DNA from 4 places in the Bradyrhizobium sp. CCGB20 genome. Region 3 is predicted to be linked to each of the others. Evidence: predicted binding sites of a transcription regulator. Region 3 holds the regulator's gene; each other region holds the start of a gene.
What was found. Region 3 encodes PhoB, which activates phosphate uptake and scavenging genes when phosphate is short. Its sites were predicted from a motif close to TGTCATNNANCTGTCAT; they were not measured.
Positions count from the first base shown of each region.

Region 1: NLM15_RS20035 (RNA degradosome polyphosphate kinase) is a predicted target of PhoB. The motif match lies at 3,173-3,189, and genes of this name have one in related genera.
Region 2: phnF (phosphonate metabolism transcriptional regulator PhnF) is a predicted target of PhoB. The motif match lies at 4,970-4,986, and genes of this name have one in related genera.
Region 4: NLM15_RS35740 (phospholipase C) is a predicted target of PhoB. The motif match lies at 3,574-3,590, and genes of this name have one in related genera.

Region 1 covers NZ_JANADN010000001.1:4,359,474-4,367,454, forward strand. Annotated here, with positions in the region: gene ppx (exopolyphosphatase) at 1-891, opposite strand, end outside; gene NLM15_RS20035 (RNA degradosome polyphosphate kinase) at 907-3,099, opposite strand; gene NLM15_RS20040 (DnaA ATPase domain-containing protein) at 3,241-3,918, opposite strand; gene NLM15_RS20045 (CDP-alcohol phosphatidyltransferase family protein) at 4,011-4,553, opposite strand; gene purM (phosphoribosylformylglycinamidine cyclo-ligase) at 4,710-5,783, shown strand; gene purN (phosphoribosylglycinamide formyltransferase) at 5,783-6,436, shown strand; gene NLM15_RS20060 (cold-shock protein) at 6,530-6,736, opposite strand; gene NLM15_RS20065 (autotransporter outer membrane beta-barrel domain-containing protein) at 7,109-7,981, shown strand, end outside.
Region 2 covers NZ_JANADN010000001.1:8,762,661-8,770,641, reverse strand. Annotated here, with positions in the region: gene NLM15_RS41380 (chloramphenicol acetyltransferase) at 1-288, opposite strand, end outside; gene phnC (phosphonate ABC transporter ATP-binding protein) at 463-1,272, shown strand; gene phnD (phosphonate ABC transporter substrate-binding protein) at 1,330-2,265, shown strand; gene phnE (phosphonate ABC transporter, permease protein PhnE) at 2,344-3,228, shown strand; gene phnE (phosphonate ABC transporter, permease protein PhnE) at 3,225-4,073, shown strand; gene phnF (phosphonate metabolism transcriptional regulator PhnF) at 4,207-4,935, opposite strand; gene phnG (phosphonate C-P lyase system protein PhnG) at 5,055-5,519, shown strand; gene phnH (phosphonate C-P lyase system protein PhnH) at 5,524-6,132, shown strand; gene NLM15_RS41340 (carbon-phosphorus lyase complex subunit PhnI) at 6,137-7,240, shown strand; gene NLM15_RS41335 (alpha-D-ribose 1-methylphosphonate 5-phosphate C-P-lyase PhnJ) at 7,237-7,981, shown strand, end outside.
Region 3 covers NZ_JANADN010000001.1:8,927,226-8,935,206, reverse strand. Annotated here, with positions in the region: gene pstB (phosphate ABC transporter ATP-binding protein PstB) at 1-635, shown strand, start outside; gene phoU (phosphate signaling complex protein PhoU) at 647-1,363, shown strand; gene phoB (phosphate regulon transcriptional regulator PhoB) at 1,378-2,085, shown strand; gene NLM15_RS42135 (GcrA family cell cycle regulator) at 2,316-2,828, opposite strand; gene NLM15_RS42130 (aspartate aminotransferase family protein) at 3,284-4,486, shown strand; gene argF (ornithine carbamoyltransferase) at 4,486-5,409, shown strand; gene NLM15_RS42120 (Hsp33 family molecular chaperone) at 5,688-6,695, shown strand; gene apaG (Co2+/Mg2+ efflux protein ApaG) at 6,970-7,362, opposite strand; gene NLM15_RS42110 (OpgC domain-containing protein) at 7,543-7,981, shown strand, end outside.
Region 4 covers NZ_JANADN010000001.1:7,594,649-7,602,629, reverse strand. Annotated here, with positions in the region: gene NLM15_RS35755 (efflux RND transporter permease subunit) at 1-1,225, opposite strand, end outside; gene NLM15_RS35750 (efflux RND transporter periplasmic adaptor subunit) at 1,239-2,432, opposite strand; gene NLM15_RS35745 (ABC transporter substrate-binding protein) at 2,666-3,457, shown strand; gene NLM15_RS35740 (phospholipase C) at 3,646-5,364, shown strand; gene NLM15_RS35735 (cytochrome-c peroxidase) at 5,382-6,725, shown strand; gene NLM15_RS35730 (hypothetical protein) at 6,764-7,837, opposite strand; gene NLM15_RS35725 (MFS transporter) at 7,951-7,981, opposite strand, start outside.

The DNA.
Region 1 (7,981 bases), 4.6 Mb from region 3:
CAGGCCCTCGCGCACGCCGAAGGTCGAGAACACGATGGATTTGGGTTTCGCCACCCGAATGATGTGCTCGAGCACGAGCGCCGCATAGGTCAGGAGCGGGCGCCTTGCATCCGCGACGATCTCGATGTCGGCCAGCATGCCTGCGGCTGCGAGCCGCCGTAACCTGCGGGAAAAGTCGAGCGCTTCGGCCGCGGAGATGGAGTAGCCGTGCATCACCTGCAGCGAGTAGCCGCTCTGGATGATGTGGATGCGCGCGAGCGCGCGCCAGGTGCCGCCGACGGCGTAGAAGGTGCGGCCGCGACCGGCGGCGAGCTGCGGCACCTCGTCGAGCTCCTCGCGTACGATGCGGTCGGCGCGCTTGAGCGATTTGTGCGCGAGATCCTGGAGCGCGAGGCCGCCGAGCGGCAGCGTCACGCCGCTGCGCACGCTGTTCTTGCGCACGTCGATCAGTTCGAGCGAGCCGCCGCCGAGATCGCCGACGATACCGTCGGGATGATGGATGCCGGAGATCACGCCAAGCGCCGACAGCCGCGCCTCGCGCGGGCCCGACAGGATCTCGATCTTCACGGCGCAGATGCGCTCGGCTTTCGCGATGAAGTCGGGGCCGTTGGAGGCGTCGCGGCAGGCTGCGGTGGCGATCGCGAACACGCGTCCGACCTGCATCACGCGGCACAGCGCCCGGAAACGCTTGAGCGAGGTCAGGGCCTTGTCGACGGCGTCGGGCGCAAGCAGGCCCGTGCTCTGCACCTCGCGCCCGAGGCCGCACAGCGTCTTCTCGTTGAAGATCGGAATGAGGCTCCGCGTCAGTCCCTCGTAGACGACGAGACGGACCGAGTTGGAACCGATGTCGATGACCGCGACGCTCGAGCCGCGCTTGCGCGGCCGCTTCACGTCGGGAATCCCGGATCAGGATTGATGACGTTCATTACGGCGCGTGAGACGGCGCGGAGAGGATTCCTTGAGCGACTTTCCACGGCCAGACAGACTCGGATTTGTCATGAAGTAGTTGTGGACGTTGAAAGGCTCCTCGCCCTTCGCGGTCTTCATACGCGTTGAGGACCCGTCCGGCAACAATTGCCAGCTCTGCTCATTGTCCTTCAGGTTCGCGACCATGATCTGCTCGAGAACCTGCTGATGCACCGTGGGATTTTGCAGCGGACACAGCACCTCGACGCGGCGGTCGAGGTTGCGCGGCATCATATCGGCCGACGAGATATACACAGCCGCTTTCGCGCTCGGCAGGCCCTGGCCCATGCCGAAGCAGTAGATTCGGCCGTGTTCCAGGAAGCGCCCGATGATCGACTTGACGCGGATGTTCTCCGACAGGCCCGGAATGCCGGGCCTGAGGCAACAGATGCCGCGCACCACGAGCTCGACCTGAACGCCGGCTTGTGAGGCCTCATAGAGCGCGTCGATGATGTCGGGGTCGACCAGCGCATTCATCTTCATCCAGACCGCGCCGGGCCGGCCATGCCGCGCATGCGCCGTCTCGCCCTGGATGTGCTCGATGATGCGCTTGCGCAAGGTCAGCGGCGACACCGCCATCTTTTCCAGGTCGCTCGGCGCGGCATAACCGGTGATGAAGTTGAACACGCGCGCGGCATCGCGGCCGATGGTCGGGTCCGAGGTGAAATAGGAGAGATCGGTGTAGATGCGCGCGGTGACGGGGTGATAGTTGCCGGTGCCGGTGTGGACGTAAGTCGTGAGGCCGCCGCCCTCGCGGCGCACCACCATCGACAGCTTCGCGTGCGTCTTCAGTTCGAGGAAGCCGTAGACGACCTGCACGCCGGCGCGCTCGAGGTCGCGCGCCCAGCGGATGTTGGCCTCCTCGTCGAAGCGTGCCTTGAGTTCGATCAGCGCAGTGACGGACTTGCCGGCTTCGGCAGCCTCGGCAAGCGTACGCACGATCGGCGAGTTGTTGGAGGTGCGGTAGAGCGTCTGCTTGATCGCGACTACGTCGGGGTCGCGCGCGGCCTGCTGGAGGAACTGCACGACCACGTCGAAGGATTCGTAGGGGTGGTGGACGACGAGGTCCTTCTGCCGGATCGCGGCGAAGATATCGCCGCCGTGCTCACGCACGCGCTCGGGATGGCGCGGCACGTAAGGGGTGAATTCGAGATCGGGCCGGTCGAGGCGGGTCAGCTGCGAGAGCTCGTTCATGGCGAGGACGCCGTCGACCAGGAACACCTCGTCATCGGCGGCCGAGAGCGCATGCTGTACGAAGCTGCGCAATTCCTCCGGCATCTTGGCGTCGATCTCGAGCCGGATCACCGACCCGCGACGGCGGCGCTTCAGTGCGGTCTCGAACAGGCGGACGAGGTCTTCGGCCTCTTCCTCGATTTCGAGCTCGGAGTCGCGGATGATGCGGAAGGCGCCCTGGCCGTGGAGATTGTAGCCGGGGAACAGGCGGTTGATGAACAGCCCGGTCGCCTGCTCCAGCGAGATCAGCCGGACGACCTTGCCCTCGGCCGGCAACCGGATGAAGCGGTCGATCTTGCCGGGCATGCGGATCAGCGCGTTCATCTGCTTGCCGTCGGCAGCGCGTGTCAGCTGGAGCGCGATGGTGAAGCCGAGGCTCGGAATGAACGGGAAGGGGTGAGCCGGGTCGATCGCGAGCGGGGTCAACAGCGGGAACACGTTGTTGAGGAAGTAGTCCTCGATCCAGGTCCGCTCCGCCTTGGTGACGTCCTTGCCGTCGACCAGCACGATCCCGACGTCAGCCAGTGTGCCGCGCAGGTCGCGCCAGATCGCCTGCTGGTCGGAGGCAAGCTGCGAGACGGTGCGGTTGATCAGCGCGAGCTGCTCCGACGGTGTCAGGCCGTCGGGGCTGCGCTCGGCAATGCCCTCGCGCACCTGGGCCTTGATGCCGGCCACGCGGACCATGAAGAATTCGTCGAGGTTATTCGCTGAAATCGACAGGAATCGCACCCGCTCCAGCATGGGGTGGCTGGGATTGACCGCTTCCTCCAGGACGCGGCGGTTGAAATGCAGCCAGGAGAGCTCGCGATTGATGAAGCGCTCGGGGCTCGAGGCAATCGCCGGAAGGCCTTCGGTCTCCGGAGATTTTTCTTTAATTTCAACAGCTTGCGCAGAGTCCATCAGAAGTCGGTCCATCCAGTTCGCCCCAATTTGCGACTTGCGCGCAAAACCGCCGGGAGCATGTGTTAGTCCGATGACGTTTCGATGACATTGATGTTCCGCCGCCGCGCCCCGTCAAGCGGCCTTGGAGCCGGGGGCGGGTCAGGCGTCCCGAAGCAGCTCGGCGGCCAGCGCCCGAGTGACGGGGCGACCGAGGCGCAGGGCCTCGCTGTCGAGCCGTTCCACGGCCTCCCGCGCGGCGGCCGAAGACCGTTCCAGGCGGGTGGCGAGGTAGCCGACCACGCTCTCGTCCACGGCGAGCTGGCGGTCGGCGCAAAATTTGACGATCAGGCCGCGGAAGAGCTGGTCGTCGGGCGGCAGCAGCGAGATGACGGGCACGGCGCGCAGCCGCGAGCGCAGGTCGCGCAGATCGATCTCGATCGATGCCGGTACCTCGCGACCGGTGAAGAGCACATAGGCGCCATCCTCGCGGGCGAGGTTCATCAGGTGGAACAGGGCGCGCTCGTCGAACTCCCTGGCCCTGAGATCCTCGACCACCAGCGCCCCCGTGGCGAGCGCGCCCGGGACGGTCTCGGCGGTCAGCCCATTGGCCGCGGTCGAGCGGGCGCCTGAAACCTCGGCCCAGATCGCGGCGAGATGGCTCTTGCCGCTGCCTTCCGGGCCGGCCAACCACATGATCCGGTTCGGCCATTCCGGCCAGGCATCGATGAGGGCAAGACCGGCTGCGTTGGCGGGGCCTTCGAGGAAATTGTCCCGGCTGAGGCTCTCCGCATGCGGAAGCGAGAACGCCAATTGTCGGGGATGAACGCGGCCTGCCACGCTTGCTTTGCTCCGTGCCGGCATGCCGGCTTGTTTGAAGAGAGTCGACTTCATCGAGCGGGAGTTGGCCTTTTGCGGGGCCGCATCCCGGCTCATTTGGCCTCGATAGTGCTCATGTGCCGCAGCCACTCGACAAGATAGAGCGACACGGAGGCGAGCGTGAAGACCGTGACGAGGCCCATCAGGACCTTATCATAGGGTGCCGGGTTGAAGCCGAAGGCGAGGGAGGCCAGCACCAGCGCCGCATAGGCCACCTGGGCTGCTGTGTTCAGCTTCGACACCTTCGACGGCTTCATCTCGACCGGCTTGTCGAACAGCCAGGACACGATCACGGCGGCGACGATCATGATGTCGCGCGACACCACCAGGATCACGATCCAGCGCGGGATGTCGCCCCAGATGCCGAGCGCCAGGTAGATCGAGACCAGCAGGGCCTTGTCGGCGAGCGGATCGAGCAGGGCCCCGAGTTCGCTCGTCATGTTGAAGCGCTTGGCGAGGAAGCCATCGACCGCGTCGCTGATGCCGGCAATGAGGAAGACGGCGAATGCCACCTCCATTTGGCTCGACACGATCGCCCAGACGATGATCGGGACCAGCATGATGCGGCCCAGGGTAATGATATTCGGAATACTCACGCGGCGCGTCCTGGCACCCGGTCTGACCTCGAATCCGGCCCCCTTCGAGGCTGAACCGGTTGATATCTCTACATAGTATACGGAGGTGCGCCATGCGAGCCATTGCGTGTCCCCGGAATTCGACGTAACCAGCCGCAAACCCACTGGAAATCGGGCATGACCGACCGCAAAAACGGCCTCACCTACGCCGATTCAGGCGTCGATATCGACGCGGGCAACCGCCTGGTCGACCTGATCAAGCCGATGGTGCGCGCCACCGCACGGCCCGGCGCCGACGCCGAGATCGGCGGATTCGGCGGCCTGTTCGACCTCAAGGCGGCCGGTTTCAAGGATCCCGTCCTGGTCGCCGCCACCGACGGCGTCGGCACCAAGGTCAAGATCGCGATCGAGACCGGGCTGCATGGCGGGATCGGCATCGACCTCGTCGCCATGAGCGTCAACGACCTCGTGGTGCAGGGCGCCGAGCCGCTGTTCTTCCTGGATTATTTCGCCTGCGGCAAGCTCGACCCGGAGGCGACCGCCTCGATCGTCGCCGGCGTCGCCGAAGGCTGCCGCGAATCCGGCTGTGCCCTGATCGGGGGCGAGACTGCCGAGATGCCCGGCCTCTACAAGGACGGCGACTACGATCTCGGCGGCTTTGCCGTCGGGGCCGCGGAGCGCGGTACGCTGTTGCCGCGCAAGGACATCGCCGCAGGCGATGCCGTGATCGGGCTGGCCTCGTCGGGCGTGCACTCCAACGGCTTCTCGCTGGTGCGCAAGATCGTCGAGCAGTCCGGCCTCGGCTTCGAGGCGCCGGCGCCGTTCGCGCCCGTCATGACGCTCGGCGGCGCGCTGCTGACGCCGACGCGGCTCTACGTCAAATCCTGCCTGCGTGCGATCCGCGAGACCGGCGCGGTGAAGGGGCTTGCCCACATCACCGGCGGCGGTTTCACCGACAACATCCCGCGCGTGCTGCCGAACCATCTTGGCGTCGGCATCGATCTCGCGCGCCTGCCGGTGCTGCCGGTGTTCAAATGGCTGGCTGCGCAGGCCGGTATCGCCGAGCTCGAAATGCTGCGCACCTTCAACTGCGGCATCGGCATGATCGCGATCGTCGAGCCCGACAAGGTCGACGAGGTCGTGCAGGTCTTCAGCGACGCCGGCGAAACGGTGGCGCAGCTCGGCACCGTGATCCCGGCCGAGGGCGAGCACCGCGTCGTCTATAACGGCCACCTCGATCTGGCGCTGTGATGAAGCGCCGCGTCGCCATCCTGATCTCCGGCCGCGGTTCCAACATGTCCGCGTTGATCAGGGCTGCGGCCGCGCCGGATTTCCCGGCGGAGATCTCGCTCGTGATCGCGAACAAGGCCGATGCGCTCGGGCTCGAACGGGCCAGGGCGAGCGGCGTGAACACGCTGGTGATCGAGAGCAAGCCGTTCGGCAAGGACCGCGCCGGCTTCGAAAAGGTGCTGCAGGCGGCGCTCGATCAGCACGGCATCGAGCTGATCTGTCTCGGCGGCTTCATGCGCCTGTTCACCGCGGAATTCACCAGGGCCTGGTACGGGCGGATGCTGAACATCCATCCCTCGCTGTTGCCCTCGTTCCCCGGCCTCGATCCACACGGTCAGGCCTTGCGCGCCGGCGTCAAACTGTCGGGCGCGACGGTGCACTTCGTCATCCCCGAGACCGATGCCGGCCCGATCGTGATGCAGGGGGCGGTTCCCGTCAGCGACCACGACACCGCGGACACGCTCTCGGAGCGCATCCTTGAGGTCGAGCATCGCATCTATCCCGAAGCGCTGCGGCTGCTCGCAACCGGCAAGGTCAAGATCGAGGGCGATGTGTGCAGGACGGACGGCAGCGGACCGTCGGAGAATTTTCTGCTTTCGCCGGTGGTGCGCTGAAGCGCCCTCGCACAATATTCGTCTTCGCAAACAAAATCCCCCGGCAGAGCCGGGGGCAACGTCATGATCTCGCGCGCCTGGGCTCGAGAGAAATCAGGAAACCTTGAGGTTTTCCGCGGATGCTTTGCCGCGGTTTTCCACGAGGTCGTATTCAACCACCTGATTTTCATTGAGGGTGGAAAGTCCCGCACGCTCGACGGCGGAGATGTGGACGAAGACGTCCTTATCGCTGCCGTTCGGCTTGATGAACCCATAGCCCTTGGTCGGGTTGAACCATTTGACGGTGCCCTTTTGCGGCATCCTCAGTCTCCTCCACTAGATACAAAAACGACGCGGCCGCTTTTTCGCGTGCCACGCCACAAACGGGCTTCCGGAAGTCTGTTCGAGTCTCATTGTCGCGAAACGCACAGCCGAGCGGCCAATTCCGATTGTGTCCAATATTGCAACATGAAAATCGCGCGTTAGCAAGCCGCGCACGGATTTCAAGGCCGGCCGGGATGTCACCGTCTGCTATTTGCGACCTGTGGCAGGGGAACCACAATCCGGGCAATAGCCTCGGCCATGGTGCGCCAACTGGTTGACCCTCCGTGGCAGTTCGGCACAAATCGCCGCACGTGCCGCAGCTCGTGTTGCATTTTTGCGGGCCGCCATTTTGCTTCGGGATTAGTCATCATGTGCTGCACCTCGCAGCTGTCCGGGACACGGCAGACGATCGGGCTGGACCGTGTCCGCCGGGTCGCGGCTGTGGCCGCCAGGACCATTGCAGCCAAGTCCTTTGCCGCCAAGTCCTTTGCCGCCAAGTCCTTTGCAGTCATGGCGCTTGCGCTCGTCGCGATGATGTCGGCGACGCCAGGCTTCGCGCAAAGTCCGACGCCCACGCCGACCCCGACGCCTACGGCATCGCCGACCCCGGTCCCGATCCCGACCTCGACCAATTACGACCTATCAGCCGGCAACACCGCGCTCAATCTCGGCTCGAATTTCCTGGAGCGGCTGGGCAACCAGGCATCGGGCGGCGTCAACCGCGCGTTCCGCACCAACCCCGGCGGCGGCGGCGCCTCGGCGAGCACGGAAGATCCGCGCTATCGCACCTGGTTCGAGGGCTACGCCATCTCGGTGCGGACCGACGCGCAGGGCGATTTCGTCGGCGACAAGCGCAAGACCTTTGGCGGCGTTGCCGGCTTCGGCGCACGGGTCGCGCCGGGCGTCAATCTCGGCTTCTCCATCGACCAGAGCCACACCGACGTCGACGTGCCGCTGGCGCTGCAGTCGGCGACGCTCGACCTGACGCAAATCGGCTTCAACGGCTCGGTCGACAAGGGACCGTGGACGTGGGCGTTCGCGGTGGTGCACGGTTTCGGCAAGGTCCATTCCAGCCGGGACACCGGCGCTGGTCTTGCGACCGCGGGCTATCGCGCCGCCGTCGACGGTGCGCTGACCGAGATCAGCTATTACTGGACCAAGGACCAGATGCGCGTCGTGCCCAAGGGCGCGCTCGAATATGTGCGCGCCACCAGCGTCGCGTTCCAGGAGTCCGGAGGGCTC
Region 2 (7,981 bases), 160 kb from region 3:
GCTCTCGCCGGGGAAATAGGCGCTGGAACGATAGGTGAAATGCGCCTGCGTCGCGCGGTGCATCGGATGGTTGCCGGGATTGATGCGCGTCATCGCCGCGATCGAGCAGAACTTTCCGATGGTGGTGTAGGTGATCTGGGCGTCGTTCACGACATAGGAGTAATCGCCCATCGTGACTTCATGCAGGATGGTGCGCGCGCCGACTTCGGTATAGCTGCCGAGCCTGGTCTCATGGAGCTTTGCCGAAGGGTCGATGGTCGGTTGGACCGAGAGCGTTTTGCCGGCCATGCTGCATCCGATTGATCGAGGGCGGGCGTACCTCTTCGAGCGGGCTGATGACAAAGTCATGACGAAGCGATGACAGGGGATGAGGTGTGTAGGATCGCCGCACCGCAACGCGAGTGTCACACAAGTGTCAAGCGCCGGCGTTAGCGGTGGGTCCCAGCTACTCTGGAGCCCTGCATGCTGGTGGTTGAAGGTCTGACGTGTCGCTTCGGCGCAAAGGCCGCGGTGGACGACGCTTCGTTTCAAATCTCCCCCGGCGGCTTCGTCGGTGTGATCGGGCGCTCCGGCGCCGGCAAGTCGACCATGCTGCGCATGATCAACCGCCTCGCGACGCCGACGCAGGGCCGAATCCTGTTCGACGGTCTCGATGTCACTGCGTTGCGCGGCAAGGAGCTGCGGCAGTGGCGGGCGCGTTCGGCCATGATCTTCCAGCAGTTCAATCTGGTCGGCCGGCTCGATGTTCTTACCAATGTGCTGATGGGACGGCTCGCGACCATGCCGGCCTGGCGCTCGCTGACGCAGACCTGGCCCGAGCAGGACAAGGCGCTGGCGATGTCGGCGCTCGAGCAGTTCGACATCGCCTCGCTCGCTGCCCAGCGCGCTGACCAGCTCTCCGGCGGCCAGCAACAGCGTGTTGCGATCGCGCGCGCGCTGGTGCAACAGCCCGACATCATCCTCGCCGACGAGCCGATCGCCTCGCTCGATCCGCGCAACACCAAGATCGTCATGGATGCGTTGCTGCGCATCAACAAGCACTTCGGCATCACCGTGCTCTGCAACCTGCATTCGCTCGATCTCGCCCGCACCTATTGCGACCGCCTGATCGGTATGGCCGCCGGCCGCGTGGTGTTCGACGGCGTGCCGTCCGAACTCACCGACCATGTTGCACGCGAGCTCTACGATCTTGAAGCCGCCGACGTCATGGGCGGCATGCCTGTCCCGGCGCCCGAGGGCGTTCCGGCGCTCGGAACCGCCGCGGCGGCCTGAGTCGAACGTTTATTGCCAGTTTTGCGTCAACCGACCCCAACCTATGAAGAGGGTATCATGATCACTCGCAGATTAATCCTTGCCGGCGCCGCCGCGCTCGCTTTCGCATCGTCGGCGTCCGCCGAGGACTGGAAAGCCAAATATCCCGAGCTGACCTTTGCGGTCGTCCCGGCCGAGAACGCCTCCGGCGTCACCGAGCGCTGGGCGCCGTTCATGAGCTATCTCTCCAAGGAACTGGGCGTGAAGGTCACGCTGCGCATCGCCAACGACTACGCCGCTGTCATCGAAGGCCAGCGCGCCGGCAACATCCATATCGCCAGCTACGGCTCGGCTTCGTTCGCCCGCGCCCGCCTGACCGGCGTCAAGACCGACGCTTTCGCCAACGACATCAACGCCGACGGCTCGACCGGCTATTATTCGGTGTTCTTCGTCAAGGCGAGCAGTGCCTACAAGAAGATCGACGACCTCAAGGGCAAGAACCTCGGCCTCGTCGATCCGAACTCGACGTCGGGCAACAACGTGCCGCGCTTCGAGCTCGACAAGATGGGCATCCCGGATGCCGACACCTATTTCAGCAAGGTCGTCTTCACCGGCAGCCACGAGAACGCGATGCTGGCGCTGGCGCAGGGCACGGTCGACGTCGCGGCCAACCAGTGGACCACCGACGACGATTCGACGCTGGCGCAGATGCTGACCAAGGGCATGCTGAAGAATGCCGACGGCTCGGCGATGAAGAAGGGCGACTTCCGCATCATCCACAAGTCGGCGCCGATCATCAACGGCCCCTACGCCTACAACTCGGATCTGCCGGACGACGCCAAGGCGGCCATCGCCAAGGCCTTCTTCGACGCGCCGGCGAAGGACAAGGCGGCGTTCGATCGGCTCCAGGACGGCCAGAAGAAGGGTTTTAATCACGCCACCACCAAGGACTGGGATGGCACGATCGAGCTGATCAAGTTCGTCGATGCGCTGCGCAAAAAGAAGGCGTCCTGAGCTTTCGGGACGACGCCACTGGAGCCGGGTCGATGGACCCGGCTCTTTCTCTTTTGACCATCCACTCTCCCTGACCCTATGACCGTCGCGGTTTCGATCCTCCCCGAGCAGCAATTGGCCGCGCTGAACGCCGCCTACAACCAGGCGGTCGCGCGCAGGCGGCTCCGCCTTCTGCTGGGAGCAGTGATCTTCGCGGGAGCGCTGGTTCTCGCCGCGATCGGCGCGGAAGTGAATCTGCGCACGCTGTTCACCTATTTCGGCAACTTCATCAGCTATTTCGACCGCATCCTCACGCTCGACAGCGGCCAGCGGGTCTGGACCGATGTCGGCGAGTGGCTCTGGGGCTGGCGCAAATGGCTGAAAATGCTGGGCGAGACGCTGCTGATCTCCTATGTGGGCACGCTGATCGGCGCGACCTTCGCCTTCGCCCTGAATTTCCTGGCGGCCGAGAACACGTCGCCGTCGCCCTGGCTGCGCTTCGTGGTGCGTCGCCTGCTCGAATTTGCCCGCACCGTGCCGGGCATCGTCTTCGCGCTGATCTTCGTGATCGCTTTCGGGCTCGGGCCGATGGCCGGCGTGCTCGCGATCGCGATCCACTCCACCGGCGCGCTCGGAAAGTTGTTCTCGGAGATCGTCGAGAATGCCGACATGAAGCCGGTCGAGGGCATCCGCTCAACCGGCGCGAGCTGGCTGTCCTGCATGCGCTTTGCCGTGGTGCCGCAGGTGACCGCGGGCTATGCCAGCTACGCGCTGCTGCGCTTCGAGATCAACGTCCGCGAAGCCTCCGTCATGGGTTTCGTCGGCGCCGGCGGCATTGGCCAGGAGCTCGTCGTCGCCATCCGCAAGTTCTATTACTCCGACGTCAGCGCCATCCTGCTCACCATCATCCTCACCGTCTTCATCATCGACATCACCACGGGCTGGCTGCGCGGCCGCCTGTTCGGCAAGGAGGCGCGGACGTGACGGGGCCGCAGGAGATCGACACCGCGCGGATTCGCGCGCGCTACCCCGATGTGTTCGACCGGCCGGCCTCGGCGCGGCTCGCTATGCCGGCGATGATCGTCGCGGCGTTCGCGATCCTGGTTTACGGCCTCGTCGATCTCGACTTCTCGCCGTCGCGCTTTTTCGCAGGGCTGAACCAGCTCGGCTGGATCAGCCTGATGATGATCCCGCCAGATCCCGGCTCCTCGTTGCCGATCTATCTGAAGGCGCTGGGCGAGACGCTGTCGATCGCGCTGCTCGGCACGACGCTGGCCGCCGTCTTCGCGCTTCCGGTCAGCCTGCTGGCCGCGCGCAACGTGGTGCCGTCGAAGATCCTGCGCTTCCCCGTCCGACGTTTCCTGGATTCGATCCGCGGCGTCGACACGTTGATCTGGGCGCTGGTGTGGATCAACGTCGTCGGGCTTGGCCCGTTCGCCGGCGTGCTCGCCATCGCCGTGTCGGATTTCGGCGCGTTCGGCAAGCTGTTCTCGGAGGCGATCGAGGGCGCGGACCAGAAACAGGTCGAAGGCATCCGCGCCTCCGGCGGCAGCGCATTGCACGAGATCCGCTTCGGCCTGCTGCCGCAGGTCCTGCCCGTCATCGCCGGCCAGGTGCTCTATTTCATCGAATCCAACACCCGCTCGGCCACCATCATCGGCATCGTCGGCGCCGGCGGCATCGGGCTCCAGCTCGCCGAGCAGATCCGCGTGCTGGAATGGCAGAAGGTGTCGTTCCTGATCCTGATGATCCTGGTCGCGGTTGCCGCGATCGATTTCATCTCGGGCAAGCTGCGTTTTGCGATCATCGGGCGAAGGGCTGTGGCGTAGTCACAGCTGCCGTAGGGTAGGCAAAGCGCAGCGTGCCCACCATTTCGATCGAGATATTGAGAAAGACGTGGGCACGGCGCAAATGCGCCTTTGCCCACCCTACGATTCCGGATTCGCGGAGAGAGAGCCGCCCCTACGACTCCACCAGGAACTCCACCCGTTCCGCCGCAAACCGCGAATGCTTCGTCACCAGCGGCTTGCCCTGGAGATCGTGGTCGGTCGCGTCGACCACCAGGATCGGCCGTCCGAGCGGCAGATCCAGCCGCGCGGCGTCGGTCGCGTCGACGATGCCGGCGGTGATCCGGGTCGCGCCGCGGCTGTAGTCGCGGACGCCGTAGTGCTCGAGCAGTTTCGTCATCGAACGCGTCGCGGCGAACACGTTGCCCGCGCCCGGGAACAATTCCGCCGACAGCCAGGTGGTGGAGACGCAGATCGGCGTGCGGTCGGCAAGCCGGATCGCCTCGATCCGGACCAGCGGCGCGCCGGCCTTCAATCCCAGTTCCCGCGCCAGCTCGCGGGTCGCGACGTCTTCGGACGCCTCGATCAAACGGCCATGCGGCTCGCGGCCGTCGGCGCCGACGATCTCGGAAAAGCGGGTGCGCGAGCGCAGCGGATAGGCGAGGCGCTGCGCCTCGACATAGGTTCCGCTGCCGCGTTCGGCACGCACGATGCCGCGCTCGGCAAGCGCGGCGAGCGCGCGCCGCACGGTGTGGCGGTTCACCCGATAGGTTTCGGCGATTTCCATCTCGCCCGGCAGCTTGTCGCCGGCCGCAAAGCGCCCGTCGGCGATGCCGCGCTCGATGCCATCGGCAACGAGGCGCCACAGCGCGACGCCCGAAGAGGCTGTGTCCTGCATGCTCATGTTGCCGCGAAGCCTACTTCAGAAATCACACGTTTGTCACGAAACAGTCATGGCGCTTCCGTATCAAGTTGTCTATTATCATAGACAACTTGGATTCGGCAAGTTCTGTCAAAAGCTCGGTGGATTTGGTGACCCAGCACAACAACCAGCAAGCCCAGCGCAAGGCCGCGATGGCCGTGCTGGCGCACGCGGAGGCGGGCGAGATCGCCGCTCGCCTCCGCGCTCTCGTCCTGCCGGCACATCAGGAGCTGCGTGCGCCGGAAAACGGCCTCGTCATGCTGCGCGGCCGGGTCGGCGGCGATGGCGCGCCGTTCAATCTCGGCGAAGCGACGGTGTCGCGCGCGGCGGTCCGGCTCGCGAGCGGCGAGGTCGGCTTCGGCTACACGCTGGGACGCGACGGCGAGAAGGCGCGGCTGATCGCGCTGTGCGATGCGCTGGTGCAGTCCGGTGAATTCGGCGAGGCGGTGGAGCGTGACGTTATCGCGCCGTTGCGCGAGCAGCTTATGCTTGAGCGCGCGCGGGCGGCGGCCGAGACCGCCGCGACGAAGGTTGATTTCTACACCATGGTGCGCGGTGAGGGGTGAGGCCATGACCACGATTGCGGAACTGCCGCCGGGGTTCGCCGACAAGGTGTTGTCGGCGCAATCGACCTTTCGTTCGGTCATGGACGCGATGGCGCGGCCGGGCTCGGTCCAGCGCATCGTGCCGATGGCAGGGGCGCCCGGACCGATGATGCGCGGCACCGCCGCGATCGCGCTGACGCTGTTCGACCATGACACACCGCTCTGGCTCGATGCGCGCATGTCGGAAAGCTCCGACGTGACAAAATGGCTCAAGTTCCACACCGGCGCGCCGGTCGTGCAGGACTCGTCGATCGCGAGTTTCGCTCTGATCAGCGACGGCACGGCGCTGCCGGTGCTCGAGCGCTTCGCGCTCGGCACGAACGAATATCCGGATCGCTCGACCACAGTCATCCTCCAGGTCGATCACCTCGATGCAGGGCGCAGTTTCGAGCTGCGCGGCCCCGGCATCGATGGTGTCGCGACGCTTCAGGCGTCGATCAAGCCTTTCGACCTGTTCGAGCGCCTGCGGTTCAACGAGGCATTGTTTCCGCGCGGCATCGATGTGGTGCTGGTCGCCGATGACGCCGTGGTTGCGATCCCGCGCACCACGCGTGTCGTGAACAAGGGAAGCTAGTCGCATGTATGTCGCAGTCAAAGGCGGCGAGCGCGCCATCGACAACGCCCATCGCCTGCTCGCCAATGCGCGGCGCGGCGACAAAAGCGTTCCGGAAGTCACGCTCGACCAGATCTCGGAACAGCTTGGCCTCGCCGTGGACCGTGTCATGAGCGAAGGCTCGCTCTATGATCGCGAGCTCGCTGCGCTCGCCATCAAGCAGGCGCGCGGCGATCTGATTGAGGCGATCTTCCTGGTCCGCGCCTTCCGCGCCACGCTGCCGCGCTTCGGCGCGAGCGAGCCGGTCGACACCGGCGCCATGCGGGTGCAGCGGCGGGTGTCGTCGACCTTCAAGGACATTCCCGGCGGGCAGATCCTCGGGCCGACCTTCGACTATACGCATCGCCTGCTCGATCCGACCCTCGCTGAAGGCTTTGTGCCGGAAGCGCCGGCAACCGCCGAGGCCTCGACCGCGGCCACGCCGCGCGTGACCGACATTCTCGGCCGCGACGGACTGATCGAATCCTCGCCGCAGGCGGAAGACGGCGCCAGCGTCGGCGACCTCACGCGCGAGCCGCTGAACTTTCCGGCGGACCGTGATCTGCGCCTGCAAAATCTTGCGCGCGGCGACGAGGGCTTCCTGCTGGCGATGGGTTATTCCACCCAGCGCGGCTATGGCCGCAACCATCCCTTCGCCGGCGAGATCCGCTTCGGCGAGGTCGAGGTCGAATTCTCTGCGGAAGACGTCGGCTTCGCCGTGCCGCTCGGCTCGATCGAGCTGACAGAATGCCAGATGGTCAACCAGTTCAAGGGCTCCGCGACGGAGGCGCCGTGCTTCACCCGCGGCTATGGCCTCGCCTTCGGCCAGAGCGAGCGCAAGACCATGTCGATGGCGCTGGTGGACCGCGCGCTGCGCGCCCGCGAGTTCGGCGAAGAGGCCGTCGCCCCGGCGCAAGATGAAGAATTCATGATGTCGCATTCGGACAACGTCCAGGCGACCGGCTTCGTCGAGCATCTGAAGCTGCCGCATTATGTCGACTTCCAGTCCGAGCTCGGTCTGCTGCGCAAGCTGCGCCAGGAATTTGCCGAGGCCAATGCGCCCGATGCCATGAAGGAGGCCGCGGAATGAACGCGCCCGCCTACAATTTCGCCTATCTCGACGAACAGACCAAGCGGATGATCCGCCGCGCGATCCTGAAAGCGATCGCGATTCCCGGCTATCAGGTGCCGTTCGCCAGCCGTGAAATGCCGATGCCCTATGGCTGGGGCACCGGCGGCGTGCAGGTGACCGCTGCGATCCTTGGTCCGCAAGACACGCTGAAAGTCATCGACCAGGGTTCGGACGACACCACGAACGCGATCTCGATCCGCAAGTTCTTCGCCAAGACCGCGGGCGTCGCCACGACGACGTCGACGATCGATGCAACCGTGATCCAGACCCGTCACCGCATTCCCGAGACGTCGCTGCACGAAAACCAGGTGCTGGTCTATCAGGTGCCGATCCCCGAGCCCCTGCGCTTCCTCGAGCCGCGCGAGACCGAGACGCGGCGCATGCATGCGCTCGCCGAATACGGCCTGATGCATGTCAAGCTCTACGAGGACATCGCCCGCTTCGGTCACATCGCGACCGCCTACGCCTATCCGGTCAAGGTGAACGCGCGCTATGTGATGGATCCGTCGCCGACGCCAAAATTCGACAATCCCAAGATGGACAATTGCCCCGCGCTGCAATTGTTCGGCGCCGGCCGCGAGAAGCGCATCTACGCGATCCCGCCTTATACGCAGGTGGTGTCGCTCGATTTCGAGGATCACCCGTTCGAGCCGTATCGCTTCAACGCGCCCTGCGCGCTGTGCGCCGCCGAGAATTCCT
Region 3 (7,981 bases):
GCGGCAAGTCGACCCTGCTGCGCATCTTCAACCGGATGTACGACCTCTATCCGGGCCAGCGCGTCACCGGCCAGCTCATGCTCGACCAGACCAACATCCTCGACCCCAAGCTCGACCTCAACCTGCTGCGCGCCCGCGTCGGCATGGTGTTCCAGAAGCCGACGCCGTTCCCGATGACGATCTACGAGAACATCGCGTTCGGCATCCGTCTCTACGAGAAGATCTCGAAGTCCGAGATGGACGACCGCGTCGAGAAGGCGCTGCGTGGCGGCGCGCTGTGGAACGAGGTCAAGGACAAGCTCAACGCCTCCGGCCTGTCGCTCTCCGGCGGCCAGCAGCAGCGCCTCTGCATCGCCCGCACGGTCGCGGTGCGGCCCGAGGTCATCCTGTTCGACGAGCCCTGCTCGGCGCTCGACCCGATCTCGACCGCCAAGGTCGAGGAGCTGATCCAGGAGCTGTCCGAGAACTACACGATCGCGATCGTCACCCACAACATGCAGCAGGCGGCGCGCGTCTCCGACAAGACCGCCTTCATGTATCTCGGCGAGCTGATCGAGTTCGACGACACCAGCAAGATCTTCACGTCGCCGACCGACCGGCGCACGCAGGATTACATCACCGGCCGGTTCGGCTGAGGAGACGGGACATGGGTTCTGAACATACCGCAAAGGCCTTCGATACCGACCTCCAGGAACTCACCCGCCTGGTCGCGGAGATGGGCGGGATCGCCGAGCGCATGATCGTCGATTCCGTCGACGCGCTGATCCGCCGCGACGTCGCGCTCGGTCAACGCGTCGTCGCCATCGATGCCGATCTCGACGCACTCCAGAAGAAGATCGAGGAGCGCGCCGTGCTCACCATCGCGCGCCGCCAGCCGATGGCTGTCGATTTGCGCGAGATCGTCGGTGCCATGCGCGTCGCGACCGATCTCGAGCGCATCGGCGACCTCGCCAAGAACATGGGCAAGCGCGTCGCGGCGCTGGAGACCGATTTCCATCCGCTCAAGCTGTTCCGCGGCCTCGAGCACATGACCGACCTCGTGCAGCAGCAGGTCAAGTCGGTGCTGGACGCCTATGCCGCGCACGACCTGCCGGCGGCGATGGCGGTGTGGAAGGGCGACGAGGAAGTCGACGCCATCTGCACATCGCTGTTCCGCGAACTCCTCACCTACATGATGGAGGATCCGCGCAACATCTCGTTCTGCATCCATTTGATGTTCTGCGCCAAGAACATCGAGCGCATCGGCGACCACGCCACCAACATCGCCGAGACCGTGTTCTACATGATCGAGGGACAGGCGATCACCGACAAGCGGCCGAAGGGCGACATGACGACCTTCGCCACGACGGTTCCGAATACTTAAGGAGCGACGACCCGATGGGCGCACGCATTATGGTGGTTGAGGACGAGGAAGCTCTCACCGAGCTGCTTCGCTACAATCTCGAAGGCGACGGCTATGACGTCGAGACGGTGATGCGCGGCGACGACGCCGACACCCGTCTCAAGGAGCACATCCCCGATTTGATCGTGCTCGACTGGATGCTGCCGGGACTGTCCGGCATCGAGCTGTGCCGGCGGCTTCGTACCCGCCCGGAGACCAAGCAGCTCCCGATCATCATGCTCACCGCGCGCGGCGAGGAGAGCGAGCGGGTGCGCGGACTTGCGACCGGCGCCGACGACTACATCGTCAAGCCGTTCTCGGTGCCCGAGCTGCTGGCGCGCGTGAAGGGCCTGCTGCGGCGCGCAAGCCCGGAGCGGCTCGCAACCGTGCTCGCCTATGGCGACATCGAACTCGACCGCGACAAGCGCCGCGTGGCGCGCTCGGGCCGGCCGATCGATCTTGGTCCGACCGAATATCGCCTGCTGGAGTTCTTCCTGGAGCATCCGGGCCGGGTGTTCTCGCGCGAGCAACTGCTCGACAGCGTCTGGGGCCGCGACATCTATATCGACGAGCGTACCGTGGACGTACATATCGGCCGCTTGCGCAAGCTGCTCAATCTCGGCCGCGAGCAGGACCCGATCCGCACCGTCCGCGGCGCCGGCTACGCGCTCGATGATCGCTTTGCGAAGGCAGAGCAGGCGTAGGGTTTGCGGCGTGACGTTGGCAGACTGATCCAGCGGGCTGCCGCCGCATTCTCCGGTGTCGTCCCTGCGAAAGCAGGGACCCATAACCACAAAGAGTGGTTTGGCGAAGACTCGGAGTGACCATCCCGCGGGATAAGTGCGCCTTGGGATTATGGGTCCCTGCTTTCGCAGGGACGACATCCGATTTGTTGAACCGTCTTAGCGCGACCACTGGCCGCGCGCTGATGACCTCAGCGTGGACCCGGCTTCGCCGGCGCGCGCCGGCGATCCGCTGCGGGCTGATACGCCACGCGCGAGTGCTGGGCGCAGTAGGGCAGGCCGGAGAGCGCCTTGCCGCCGCAGAAGAAGAAATCCGGGCTCGAGGGATCGCCGACCGGCCAGTGGCAGGTCGCCTCGTTCAGCTCCAGCAGCGACAGCCGCTGGCTCATCGGCACCACGTTGTCGTAGGTGACCGGTTCGGCCTCGACCTCGACCTCGAAGGCCTGCGCCAGCGCGGTGTTGCCGCGCGCGATCGGCCGGGTCACCCGCATCATGTGCTGCGCGGGACGCGCCTTGCGCGGCCGGGGCGCTGCGGACGAGGGGCTCTTTGCGCGGCCGGACAGGCCGAGCCGGTGCACCTTGCCGATCACCGCGTTGCGGGTCACGTTGCCGAGCTCAGCGGCGATCTGGCTGGCCGAAAGTCCGGCCTCCCAGAGCTTTTTCAGCTGCTCGACGCGATCATCTGACCAGGTCAAAACCGTCATTGCACCCTTTCCTCCGCCGGCGCCTGCCATCCTGGGGCCGCACAGCGAATGCCTAAGCTTCGAAAAACCCGTGCCGTCAGAATCCCTTAAGGCTCGCCGGGCGCGCCAGATGCGCCCGAACGCTTACGCCGGTACATGAGGACTTAGAGGATCAGAACTGCTGCACGAGATGTCGTATCTGACAAGCCAAACGCTACAATATGGCGTGACTCACGCGCAAGAGTCCGCCGACTCGCTTCCACATGTTCCGTCGCGAAAATACGCAAAATCACCACCGCAAGACTACGGATTCAGCATTTCGCGAGGCTTTCCAGGCGGCATTGACACCCGTTTCACCAGGCATAAGATGGTCCTGCGTGCCGCCCTTAAAAGGCGGCACGTTTCGTTTTCCGGGCCGGTCAATGGTGCGTTGCGCAATGCACGCTCACACCGTCCGCAACAATCAAGTGATCGTCATGACTAACAGCGCAGCGCCGCATTTGCTCCCCGTTTTCGCCAGGTCCGACCTCGGTTTCGAGCGCGGCGAAGGCTGCTGGCTGATCGCGACCAACGGCGAGCGTTATCTCGATTTCACCTCGGGCGTGGCGGTGAATGCGCTCGGCCACGCGCATCCTGCGTTGGTCAAGGCGTTGCAGGAGCAGGCCGCCAAGCTCTGGCACATGTCGAACCTGTTCCAGAGCCCGGATGGCGAGAAGCTTGCGGCGCGTCTGTGCAACGAAAGCTTCGCGGACTTCGTGTTCTTCTGCAATTCCGGCGCTGAAGCGCTGGAGGGTGTGATCAAGCTGGTCCGCCATCATCACTTCTCCAAGGGGCATCCGGAACGTTATCGCATCATCACCTTCGAGGGCGCCTTCCACGGCCGCACGCTGGCAACGCTGGCTGCGACGGGGTCTGCAAAATATCTCGAAGGTTTTGGTCCGCCGATGGACGGTTTCGACCAGATCCCGCACGGTGACATCGAGGCCGTGAAGAAGGCGATTGGTCCGCAGACCGCCGGCATCCTGATCGAGCCGATCCAGGGCGAGGGCGGCGTGCGTTCGGCGACCCCCTCCTTCCTCAAGGCGCTGCGCCAGCTCTGCGACGAGAAGGGCCTGCTGCTCGCGTTCGACGAGGTGCAGACCGGCATGGGCCGCACCGGCGATCTCTTTGCGCACAGGCGCACCGGCGTCACGCCTGACGTCATGTCGCTGGCGAAGGCGCTCGGCGGCGGCTTCCCGATCGGCGCGGTGCTGGCGACTGCGGATGCGGCTTCCGGCATGGGGCCCGGCTCGCACGGCTCAACCTTCGGCGGCAACCCGCTGGCGATCTCGGCTGCGAACGCCGTGCTCGACGTCATGCTCAAGCCCGGCTTCTTCGATCACGTGCAGAAGATGTCGCTGCTGCTCAAGCAGAAGCTCGCCTCCGTGATCGACCGTCATCCCGACGTCGTCAGCGAAGTGCGCGGCGAAGGCCTCCTGATCGGCATCAAGGCCGTGGTGCCCTCCGGCGATCTCGTCGCGGCGCTGCGCGACCAGAAACTGCTCACGGTCGGTGCCGGCGACAATGTCGTGCGTTTCCTGCCGCCCCTGATCGTCAGCGAAGCCGAGATCGAGGACAGCGTCGGGCGGCTCGAACGCGCCTGCACTGCGCTTGCGGGCACCAAGCGGGCGGCAAGCTGATGAGTAACTCCCCCAAGCACTTCCTCGATATCAACGAGCTGCCGCTGTCGGAGCTCAAGCGCATGCTCGCCGCATCCTCCGCGATGAAGGCGAAGCAGAAGGCGCAGCAGCCCGTGAAGCCGCTCGAAGGCAAGACGCTGGCGATGATCTTCGAGCGCCCCTCGACCCGCACGCGCGTGTCGTTCGACGTCGCGATGCGCCAGCTCGGCGGCGAGCCCATCATGCTCACCGGCGCCGAGATGCAGCTGGGCCGCGGCGAGACCATTGCCGACACCGCGCGCGTGCTGTCGCGCTATGTCGACGCCATCATGATCCGCATCCTCAATCACGAGGCCTTGCTGGAGCTTGCGGCAAACGCCACCGTGCCGGTCATCAACGGCCTGACGCGCCGTTCGCACCCTTGCCAGGTGATGGCCGACCTCATGACCTATGAGGAACATCGCGGCCCGATCGAGGGCCGGACGGTGGCCTGGACCGGCGACGACAACAATGTGCTGGCGTCCTGGGCCCATGCGGCCGAGCGCTTCAAGTTCAAGCTCAACGTCGCAACGCCGCCCGAGCTCGCACCGAAGAAGGTGATGCGCGACTTCATCAAGGCGACCGGGGCGTCGATCGTGCTCGGCACCGATCCCGAGGCCGCCGTGCATGGCGCCGACTGCGTCGTCACCGACACCTGGGTGTCGATGGGCGACAAGGAAGGCGAGCACCGTCACAACGTGCTCAAGCCCTATCAGGTCAATGCCAAGCTGATGTCGCTGGCCAAGCCCGATGCGCTGTTCATGCACTGCCTGCCCGCCCATCGCGGTGAGGAGGTCACCGACGAGGTGATCGACGGCCCGCAATCGGTCGTGTTCGACGAGGCCGAAAACCGCCTGCACGCACAGAAGGGCATTCTGGCCTGGTGTTTCGACGCGGTGAAGTAGGTTCGTCGGAGGCCGGCTGCCGACCTCACATAGAGCTGTCGTCCCTGCGAACGCAGGGACCCATACCGCGGAAGCTCTCTTGTGGCAGGCTGGCCGAGGCTAACAGTCTTCGCCAAACTGTAGCCTGTGGTTATGGATCCCGGATCGGCGCTCCGCTTCGCTACGCTTGTCCGGAACGACACTGAATTTGAGGCGGCCTGGTACGGTTCAACCTGCATCGGAACACACCACCCAGCGGCCCCTTCCATTTCCCGCCCTCCGACCCCAGATAGAGCGCCATGGTTTCCCAATCCCCTGACATGAATACCGGGCTCGAAGGCCCGGTTCGCGCACCATCAGCGGTTCCCATCGATGACGCTGTGCTGCCCTACGAGGTCGACGCGCTGGACGTGCGCGGGCGCCTGGTGCGGCTCGGTCCCGCGCTCGACGAGATCCTGACCAAGCACGATTACCCTGCGCCGGTCGGCAAGCTGCTCGGCGAGGCCATCGTGCTGACGACGCTGCTCGGCTCGGCGCTGAAATTCGAGGGCCGCTTCATCCTCCAGGCCCAGACCGACGGTCCGGTGTCGTTCCTGGTCGTCGATTACATGGCGCCGGATCGTCTGCGCGCCTATGCGCGCTACGACGCCGAGCGCCTCGGCGAGACAAAGGATTCCGGCACGCTGCTCGGTAACGGTCATCTCGCCATGACCATCGACCAGGGTCCCGACATGAGCCGCTACCAGGGTCTGGTCGCGCTCGATGGCGGCAGCCTGGAAGATGCCGCCCACGAATATTTCCTGCGCTCCGAGCAGATCCCGACGCGCGTGCGTCTCGCTGTCGGCGAGGAGTGGCGTTCGAGCGACGGCGGCAAGCATCGCTGGCGCGCCGGCGGCATGCTGATGCAGTTCCTGCCGAAGGCGCCTGAGCGCGCGCGGCAGGCCGATTTGCATCACGGCGATGCGCCCGAAGGCGTCGAGGCGCATGCTGTCGCCGAGGACGACGCCTGGGTCGAGGCGCGTTCGCTGATCGAGACCGTCGAGGACGTCGAGCTGATCGACCCCGAGCTCTCCGGCGAGCGACTGCTGTTCCGTCTGTTCCACGAGCGTGGCGTGCGCGTGTTCAATCCGCTGGTCCTGAAAGCGCAGTGCTCCTGCTCGCGCGATGCGGTCGCGTCGATGCTGAAGAGTTTTTCGCCCGACGACCGCGCCGCGATGGTCAAGGACGACAAGGTCGTCGTGACCTGCGAGTTCTGCTCGTCGGTGTACCAGTTCACGCCGGATGAAGCCGGCGTGGAAGGCGCGTAACAGCCGCGGTGCCGTAGCCCGGGTGAGCGCAGCGATACCCGGGATCCCACTCGCAAAGATCCCGGATTTCGCTACGCTCATCCGGGCTACGAGACCGTGCATTGACGGGCAGCACATCCTCCGTCATTGCGAGCGCAGCGAAGCAATCCAGAGTCTTTCCGCGGTGGCAGTCCGGATTGCTTCGCTGCGCTCGCAAGACGAGGTTGGGGAAGCTGCTCGCCAAGAACTCGGACATCGTAGGGTGGGCAAAGCGATGCGTGCCCACCAGCCCGCGCTAGTTCAACACCCGCTTGTTGTCCGGGCTATCCAGCGAGAACGTCGGCACGTCGATCTCGAAGCGTTCGCCGCTTTCGCTGACCATCAGGTAGCGGCCGGTCATGAAGCCCGAGGCGGTCGCGAGCGGCACGCCGGAGGTGTATTCGAAGCGCTCCCCGGGAGCCAGGGTCGGCTGCTCGCCGACCACGCCCTCGCCCCTGACCTCCTGCTGGCGGCCGGTGGCGTCGGTGATGATCCAGTGCCGCGTCTTCAGCTGCACGGTTTCGTCGCCGGAATTGGTGATGACGATGGTGTAGGACCAGAAATAGCGGGAGCGGTCAGCCGACGACTGCTCCGGAACAAAGTTCGGCTCGACGGTCACTTCGATCTGGCGGGTCACGGCGCGGTACATGGCCGCCATCATAACGAAAACCTGGCCGGGAACCAAACGCCCGCAAGCAGTTTTGGCGACATCGTGCCGCCAGAATTGCCGAGGAAGTAGACCCAATGTGATCCGGCCGCTTTGCGAGATAACGTCCGGACCTGTACACTCCTTGACACGTCGCGAATTGCGGAAGGGTTTCGGGCCCCGATGACCATTGCCGACCAAGTGACGGGATCGACGATCGCGGGAACCGCCCAACCTGTGGACGCCAAGTCTGCGGGGGCGAAGCCGCGCGCCACCGCGCCGGCCATCACGCTGCCCGCCATCGGCGAACGCGAGCTCCGGCTCGACCTGTTCCGCGGGCTCGCGCTGTGGCTGATCTTCGTCGACCATCTGCCGGCGAGCCTTTTGACCTGGTTCACGATCCGCAATTACGGCTTCAGCGACGCCACCGAGATCTTCATCTTCATCTCCGGCTACACCGCGGCGTTCGTCTACGGTCGTGCCATGCTGGAAAACGGCTTCGTCGTCGCCACCGCGCGCATCCTGCGGCGGGTCTGGCAGATCTATGTCGCCCATGTCTTCCTGTTCACGATCTTCCTCGCCGAAATCTCCTACGTCGCGACCAGGTTCGAGAACCCGCTCT
Region 4 (7,981 bases), 1.3 Mb from region 3:
CGACGACGATACCGATCGCGAGCACGATCGCGAACAGCGTCGACATGTTGATGGTGAAGCCGAGCGCCGCCATTGCCGCGAACGCGCCGATGATGGTCACAGGCACCGTGGTCGCCGGCACCAGCATCGCGCGCCAGTCCTGCAGGAACACCAGGATCACGACCAGCACCAGCAGGCCGGCTTCGATCAGCGTCATGTAGACCTCGTGCACCGAGGCCTCCACGAACTTGGTGGTGTCGAACGGCGTGTCGTATTTGATGCCTTGCGGGAAGCGCTTGGCGAGCTCCGTCATCTTCTTCTCGACGGCCTGCTCAACCTGGAGCGCGTTGGCGCCGGGCGACTGGAATACGCCGATGCCGGTGGCCGGCTGCTTGTTCAGCGAGAAGATCTGGCTGTAGGTCTGTGCGCCCAGTTCGACCCAGCCGACGTCGCGCACCCGCGTGACGTCGCCGCTGGTGCCCGTTTTGACGATGATGTTCTCGAACTGGGTGGCGTCGTCGAGCCGGCCGTTGACGTTGAGCGTGTACTGGAACGCCTGGCCCGGCGGCGTCGGCGGCGCGCCGACCTGGCCGGCGGAGACCTGCTGGCTCTGCTGCTGGATCGCGTTGATGACGTCCTGCGGCACGAGGTTACGCACTAGCAGCTTGTTCGGATCGAGCCACACCCGCATCGAATACTGGCCGGCGCCGAACACCGTGACGTTGCCGACGCCGGGCAGGCGCGAGAGCTCGTCGCGGATATTGATGGTGGCGTAGTTGCTCAAATAGAGGCTGTCGAACGTCTTGTCCGGCGAGGTCAGCGTGACGAACAGCAGGATCGAGGTCGACCGCTTCTGCACGGTGACGCCCTGGTTCTGCACCGCGCTCGGCAACTGCGACAGTGCGCTGGAGACGCGGTTCTGCACCAGCACCTGCGCGAAGTTGAGGTCGGTGCCGATCTTGAAGGTCACGGTCAGCGTATAGGTGCCGTCGGAGCCGCTGTAGGACTGCATGTAGAGCATGTCCTCGACGCCGTTGACCTGCTGCTCGATCGGCAGCGCCACGGTGTCGATCACGGTCTTGGCGCTGGCGCCGGGATAGCGCGTGGTGACCTGCACCGTCGGCGGCACCACGTCGGGATATTGCGCGATCGCGAGGTTGAACAGCGCGACGCCGCCGATCAGGATCATCAGGAGCGCGATGACGTTCGAGAGGACCGGCCGCTCGATGAAGAATTTTGAGATCATGGCTGGCAGCCCTTCACTTGGCCGACGCCTGCGGCTGACCGATCTTCGTCAGTTGCGGGTCGATCTTCTGGCCCGGGATCACGCGCAGCAGCCCCGCGATCACGACGCGGTCGTCCGGCTTCAAGCCGCTTTCGATCACGCGCAGGCCGTTATCGACAGGGCCGATCTGCACCTTGCGCTGCTCGACGACGTTGTCGCTGTTCACGACGAGAAGATAGCGGCCGCCCTGGTCGCTTCCGAGCGCGGTGTCGGGGACGAGGAGGGCGTTCTTCTCCTGGTCGAAGGGCACGCGGACGCGAACGAAATAGCCCGGCAGCAGCACCCGTTTGTCGTTGGGCACGACGCCGCGCACCGCGAGCGTTCCGGTCGATGAATTGAGGGTCGGCGAGACGTAGTCGAGGTGGCCTTCATGCGGATAGCCGGTCTCGGTCTGGAGGCCCACATGGATCGGTAATTGCTTGAGGTCGGCGACGGTCAGCCCGCGGCGGGCCGCTTCTGCGCGGATGCGCAGGACGTCCTGCTCGTTGACCGTGAAGTTCACCCAGATCGGGTCCAGCGCCACGATGGTCGCGAGCTGGGTCGGGGAGGAGAAGCCGACGAGCTCGCCGACCGAGACCAGGTGCGCGCTGACGATGCCGTCGAACGGCGCGGTCACGTTGGTGTAGCCGTAATTGACTTCGGCGAGCCTCGTATTGACCTGGGCCTGCTGGAGACTGGCTTGAGCGTTGTCGCGGGTCGATGTCGATGTGTCGAGCGTGGACTGCGAGACCACCTGGCGCTGCACCAGATCGGTCTGTCGCCTGAAATCGGCTTCGGCCTGCTTCAGCGTCGCCTGCGCGCCGACCTCGGCGGCCTTCGCCTGCTCGAGCTTGAGCTTGTAGGTCTCAGGCTCGATCAAGAACAGCTGGGTACCCTGCTTGACGAAGCTGCCGTCCTGGTAGTCGATCGATTGCAGAAAGCCCTGCACGCGCGCGACGAGATCGACGCTCTTGATCGGCGCGGTGTTGCCGGTGGCCTCGACATAGCGGGTCACCGCGCGCTCCACGGGCGTCGCGACGTCCACCTTCGGCGGCGGCGGCGCCACGAACGTGTTCTTGTCCTCGCAGCCGGCGAGCGCCACCACGACCACGGCTGCGGTCAGTACCCGCCCGATATGTCTCCACGCTCCGTTCCGTTGTGCGAGGTCAGCGGGATTCGCGCAGGTCATTCGGTGGCCCCCGATTATTGTCTGTCGGTGCGGCAGGCTATCAACAAATGCCCGGCCGTGGAACACCATAGCCATGGCGGTCGCCGGCCTTGCACTGCAAACGCAGCTGTGGCCTTTGACGGATTTGTCATGACAAACCGCTTTTCACCGAGCGCACGATCGGCCAGAATTGTGTCAAAGGCCGAGTGACGCAGCGCGAGGCATCGAAGAAGAAAAGGTGAGGAGAACATGACATGCCAACGCTCGTCCAATCGGCTCTTGCCGGTCTCGTTCTTGCGGCTTTGGTCGCCATGCCAGCGCTAGCCGATGGTTTGAAGGACGACATCGCGCCGACCGGCAAGCTGCGGGTCGCGATCGCGATCAGCCCCGCGGGCGGTGCGTTCTGGTCAACCAAGGCCGAGGCGGGATATGCTGGCGTGCCGGTCGATCTCGGCAAGGAGATGGCCGCGCAGCTCGGCGTGCCCGTCGAATATGTCGTGCACCAGAATTCCGGGCAGATCACCGATGCGGCCGGCAAGGGGACATGGGACGTCACCTGGCTCCCCAAGGACCCCGAGCGCGAGACCAAGATGATGTTCGGCCCGATCTACGAGGTCGCCGACGCCACCTACATCGTCAAGCCGGGTTCGAACGTCACCAATTTCGCCACGCTCGACCAGGCGGGCATCAAGGTCGCGGCCGTCAACGCCACGACCACCATGCGTGGCGCCATCGCGCATCTGAAGAATGCGAAAGTCACGGGCTACCAGACCTATGACGAGATCTTCGGTTTGCTGAAAGCCGGCGAGATCGACGCCTTCGCGCTGTCGCGCGACCAGCTCAACAAGATGGCGCAGAAGATTCCCGGCACACGGGTGCTGGACGAGACGTTCAAGAAGACGGTGACGGCCGTCGCCGTGCCGCTCGGCCACAGCCAGGCATTGGCCTTCGTCACCAAATTCATGACGGACGCGACGACCAACGGCACGCTGCGCAAGGCCTATGACAACAATGGCCTGAAGGACACGCCGATCCGGACGGAGTAACGGCGCGGAGTCTTGAACTTGCGCCGCAGCCTCGTATGGCGTGCGGCTCGCGATCGATTCGGCCAAGGTGAGAAATCTTGTCTGATCAACTGCGCAAATTGTCCTGTGCGTCAAACTGACACAGCTCTGTCATCGCGCGCCGCTAATCTCCCGAAGGTCGGCGTCAATTCCTTCGGGGCAACAGAACAATGAAATCCAGATTTCTGACGACGGTCGCGTTTTTCGCGGCCGCGACGGCACTTGCGTGCAGCATTCCCGTCCACGCGGACGATTTCGGCCGGGACGGCGACCACGGGCGGGATCAGGACCGCGGTCATCACCGTCATCCGCATGACATCCACACCGAGACGCCGATCAAGCATCTCGTGATCATCTTCAACGAGAACCGCTCGTTCGATCATTACTTCGCGACCTATCCGAACGCGGCCAATCCGTCGGGCTCGATCCCGTTCGTGCCGAAGCCGCATACGCCGAAGGTGAACAACCTCGTTACGGCGAACCTGCTCGTCAACAATCCGAACAACAGCCCGGCCAACGGCACCGGCGCGACGGCCCCGTTCCGTCTCGACCGCACCCAGGCCAACACGCGCTCGCAGAATCACTCCTACACGCCCGAGCAGCAGGCCGTGGACAACGGCAAGGAAGATCTGTTCCCGAAATTCACCGGCCGCGGCACCGCCGGCGGCGCCGGCGCGTTCGGCACCAACGGCCAGGTCATGGGCTATTTCGACGGCAACACCGTCACGGCGTTCTGGAATTACGCCCAGCACTTCGCCATGAGCGACAATGCCTGGACCGACACCTTCGGTCCGTCGACGCCGGGTATGCTCGAGGTGATCTCCGGCCAGACCAACGGCGTGCAGAACATCGTCGGCACGTCATCGTCGATCGCCGACGGCCAGGGTGGCCTGACGCTGATCGGCGACACCGATCCGAGCAACGATCCCTGCTCGAGCACGACCAGCACCATCCTGATGGACGGCAAGAACATCGGCGACCTGCTCAACGCCGAGCACATCAGCTGGGGCAGCTTCATGGGCGGCTTCGACCTGACGCTCAAGAATGCCAACGGCACCACCGGTTGCGGCCGCAGCACCTTCTCGAGCAACGTCAACGGCACCGTCGTGGACTACATTCCGCACCACGCCTGGTTCCAGTATTACAAGTCGACCGCCAACCCAACCCACGCGCGTCCGAGCTCGGTGCGTGCGATCGGTCATACCTATGATCTCAACGGCAAGGTCGATCCGGCCAACCACGGCTACGATGTCGAGGATTTCTACGCCGCGGTGAAGGCCGGCAATTTCCCCGCCGTCTCCTACATCAAGATGTCGGCCTACCAGGACGGTCACGCCGGCAACTCCGATCCGCTCGATGAGCAGGCCGGCAATGTCGAGTTGATCAACTTCCTCCAGAAGCAGCCGGAATGGCGTGAGACCGCCGTCATCATCACCTATGACGACTCCGACGGCTGGTACGATCACCAGTACGTCGCGCCGAAGAGCGCCTCGTACGACGCAACCGCGGATCAGGTCAACGGTCCGGGCCTTTGCGGCCTCGGTCCCAACAAGCAGCCTGCGCCAAAGGGCCTGGTTGGCAAGCCGGTGAACGGCCGCTGCGGTCCGGGCACGCGCATTCCCTTCATCGTGGTCTCGCCCTACGCCAAAACCAACCACGTGAGCAGCACCTACATCTCGCAGGCCTCCGTGGTGCGGTTCATCGAGGACAACTGGCTGCGCGGCCAGCGCCTCGGCGGCGGCTCGTTCGACGCCAGCGCCGGCTCGATCATCGACCTGTTCGATTTCGATCATGATCACAGCCACGACTACCGCACGGACGCGCTGTTCCTCGATCCGACCTCCGGCACGGTGATCACCAGCCCGCCGGACGAGCATCACCACCACTAGTCCAACGGGACGCTTTGATGAATAGCCGCACCATGTGGCTCTTCGGCGCCGGCCTGCTCTGTCTGGCCGGCGCCGTCCTTACCGCCGGGACGCAAGGACGCGCGGAGACAAACCAGCCGGGCATGAACCCGAATCCGGTTCGCCTCATGCGTCCGCCCGTCGCGCCGTTGTCTTCGATGGCGCAACTCGGCAAGGAAATCTTCTACGACGCCTCGCTGTCGTCGTCCGGCGCGCTCTCATGCGCCTCCTGTCACAGCCCGGATCGTGCCTACGGTCCGCCCAATGACGGGCCGGTGATGCTCGGCGGCGCCACCCTGTCGCGGCAAGGCGCGCGCGCGGTGCCGTCGCTGACCTATCTCGATCGCCATCCGAACTTCAGCATCGGCCCTGACAAGGGCGACGACGACAACATCGTCGATCTCGCGCAGATGGCCGCAATCGGCCAGCAAGCCGCGCGCACGACGAAGACCGCAGGCGGCACCGGCGCGTCGGCGAACATCGTGCCGCAAGGCGGCTTGTTCTGGGACGGCCGCGCCGACACGCTTCAGGACCAGGCGCTGTTTCCGCTGCTCGATCCCAACGAGATGGACGGCGGCAGCGCCGAGATCGTCGCGGACAAGCTGCGCCACGCGCCTTACGCCAACCGCTTTGTCGAGCTGTTCGGCGCAGGTGTGATCAGAAATCAGCGGCTCCTGATCGCGGAGGCGATGTTTGCCGTCGCGCGCTATCAGGGCGAGGAGCCGAGCTTCCATCCCTACACCAGCAAGTACGATTACTGGCTCGAAGGCAAGGCGCGGCTGTCCGAAAGCGAGCTGCGCGGCCTGCAAGCATTCAACGATCCTGACAAGGCCAATTGCGCCGGCTGCCACACCTCGGCGCCGACCCGCGACGGCCTGCCGCCGCTGTTCACCGATCACCAGTACGAGGCCCTCGGCGCGCCGCGCAATGCAGCGCTCGCCGGCAACCGCGATCCCAATCATTTCGATCTCGGCGTCTGCGGTCCGCACCGCACCGACATTCCCGAGCAGACGCAATATTGCGGCATGTTCCTGACGCCCACGCTGCGCAACACGGCGACGCGTCACGCCTTCTTCCACAACGGTGTCTTCCGCAGCCTCGAGCAGGTGCTCGATTTCTACAATTTTCGCGATACGAATCCGGAGAAAGTGTTTCCGCATGACGCCGACGGCACGGTGCGGAAATACGATGACCTGCCGCAGAAATATCATGCCAATGTCGATGTCACCGATCCGCCGTTCGATCGTCACCCCGGCGACAAGCCGGCGATGACCGAGCAGGACGAGGCCGACATCATCGCGTTCCTGAAAACCCTGACGGATGGCTACAAGCCGGAGAACTAGAAAGCCCGTCCAGCGGCGCTGGAGCGTCGTCCTGCCCCTCAGCGCGGCTTGATCTCCGCGTACTTCGCCATCGCCTTCTCGAACTTCCGGTTGAACAGCCACATCGCGGCGAGGATCTCTCGGAAGCTGGCCGATGTTCTCGCCCGATCGGCCTGCCCGAAAGCAAAAATGCTGTTGTTGCGCAGGTGCTTCATGATCGTGGGGCTGGACACCCTGTAGTTCAGGAGATCGCCCGATTTGAGCGCGGACCGCGTCGGGGTGGGAACGATCTGGATCAGCTCGAACAGCTTCATCTGGTCGATCGGGTCGGGCAACGTCTTCACGATTCCCGGGATCTCCCGGAAGACATCCGCGTGCGCGTTCATCAGGCCGTCGCGCACGTTGGTCCAGTGGTTGAAGCGGTGATCGGTGCCGCGGGCGCGCGCCTCTTCCTTGTCGTCGCGCGCGTTCAGCTCCGGATCGGCTGCCGCGATTTCGGGCTTGATCGCCTCCCATTTCCTGCGGCCGTTGCGGTCCTCGGACGGGCCGGTCTGGAAGCTGCCCATATAGGTGTTCGAACGCCCGTTGCGGACATTCTGCTTGCCGTTGGTCTCGGCGAAGAACAGTCCGAGGCTGATCCGGCCGGCAGCTTCGGCGTGAGCCGGTGCAAGCCCCTTGGCGCGCGCAATCGCGACGGCGAGATCGACGACGTCCTTGAACGGCGTTGCCGAGTCCTGCGCACCCGCGGGCGGCGCCTCTATGATGTCGAACAGTTTTGAATATTCGTCGATCAGCGGCTCGATGTCCGCGTCGAAATAGGCCGGTGGTATCTCGAACTTGTTGGGCCTGCCGATCCGTGACGGCATGGCGTCGGTGAGATCCTTGTAAGAACTGATGACGGCGACGCGCGCGAGATAAAGCGCCTGGCCCGGCAGGTTCGGCAGCGGCTGGCTTGCGTCGATCTGCTTGCGGCGCTCGGCGAGGATGGATTTGAATTCGCCGAGCGCGCGGTTATAGGTGCCGAGCGCCTCCGACTGCGTCGTCGTGAGCGCACCCTGCTGTCCGACGGCGGGTGCCGTAACGAAGAAGGCAACAGCCGCGAAGGCTGCGATGGCAAGACATCTCGGTCCCATTGCCGGGTTCCCCAAGGCCTGTCGACAAGGCTTGTCGATTCGTCGCCAGGGGATCGTAAGCGCCAGACGCCGGGGCTGGCGAGATGCAAATTCCGGTCAGCCTTGTGTCGCGCCTACAATGTACGTTTCGCACTTTCCGGGGCG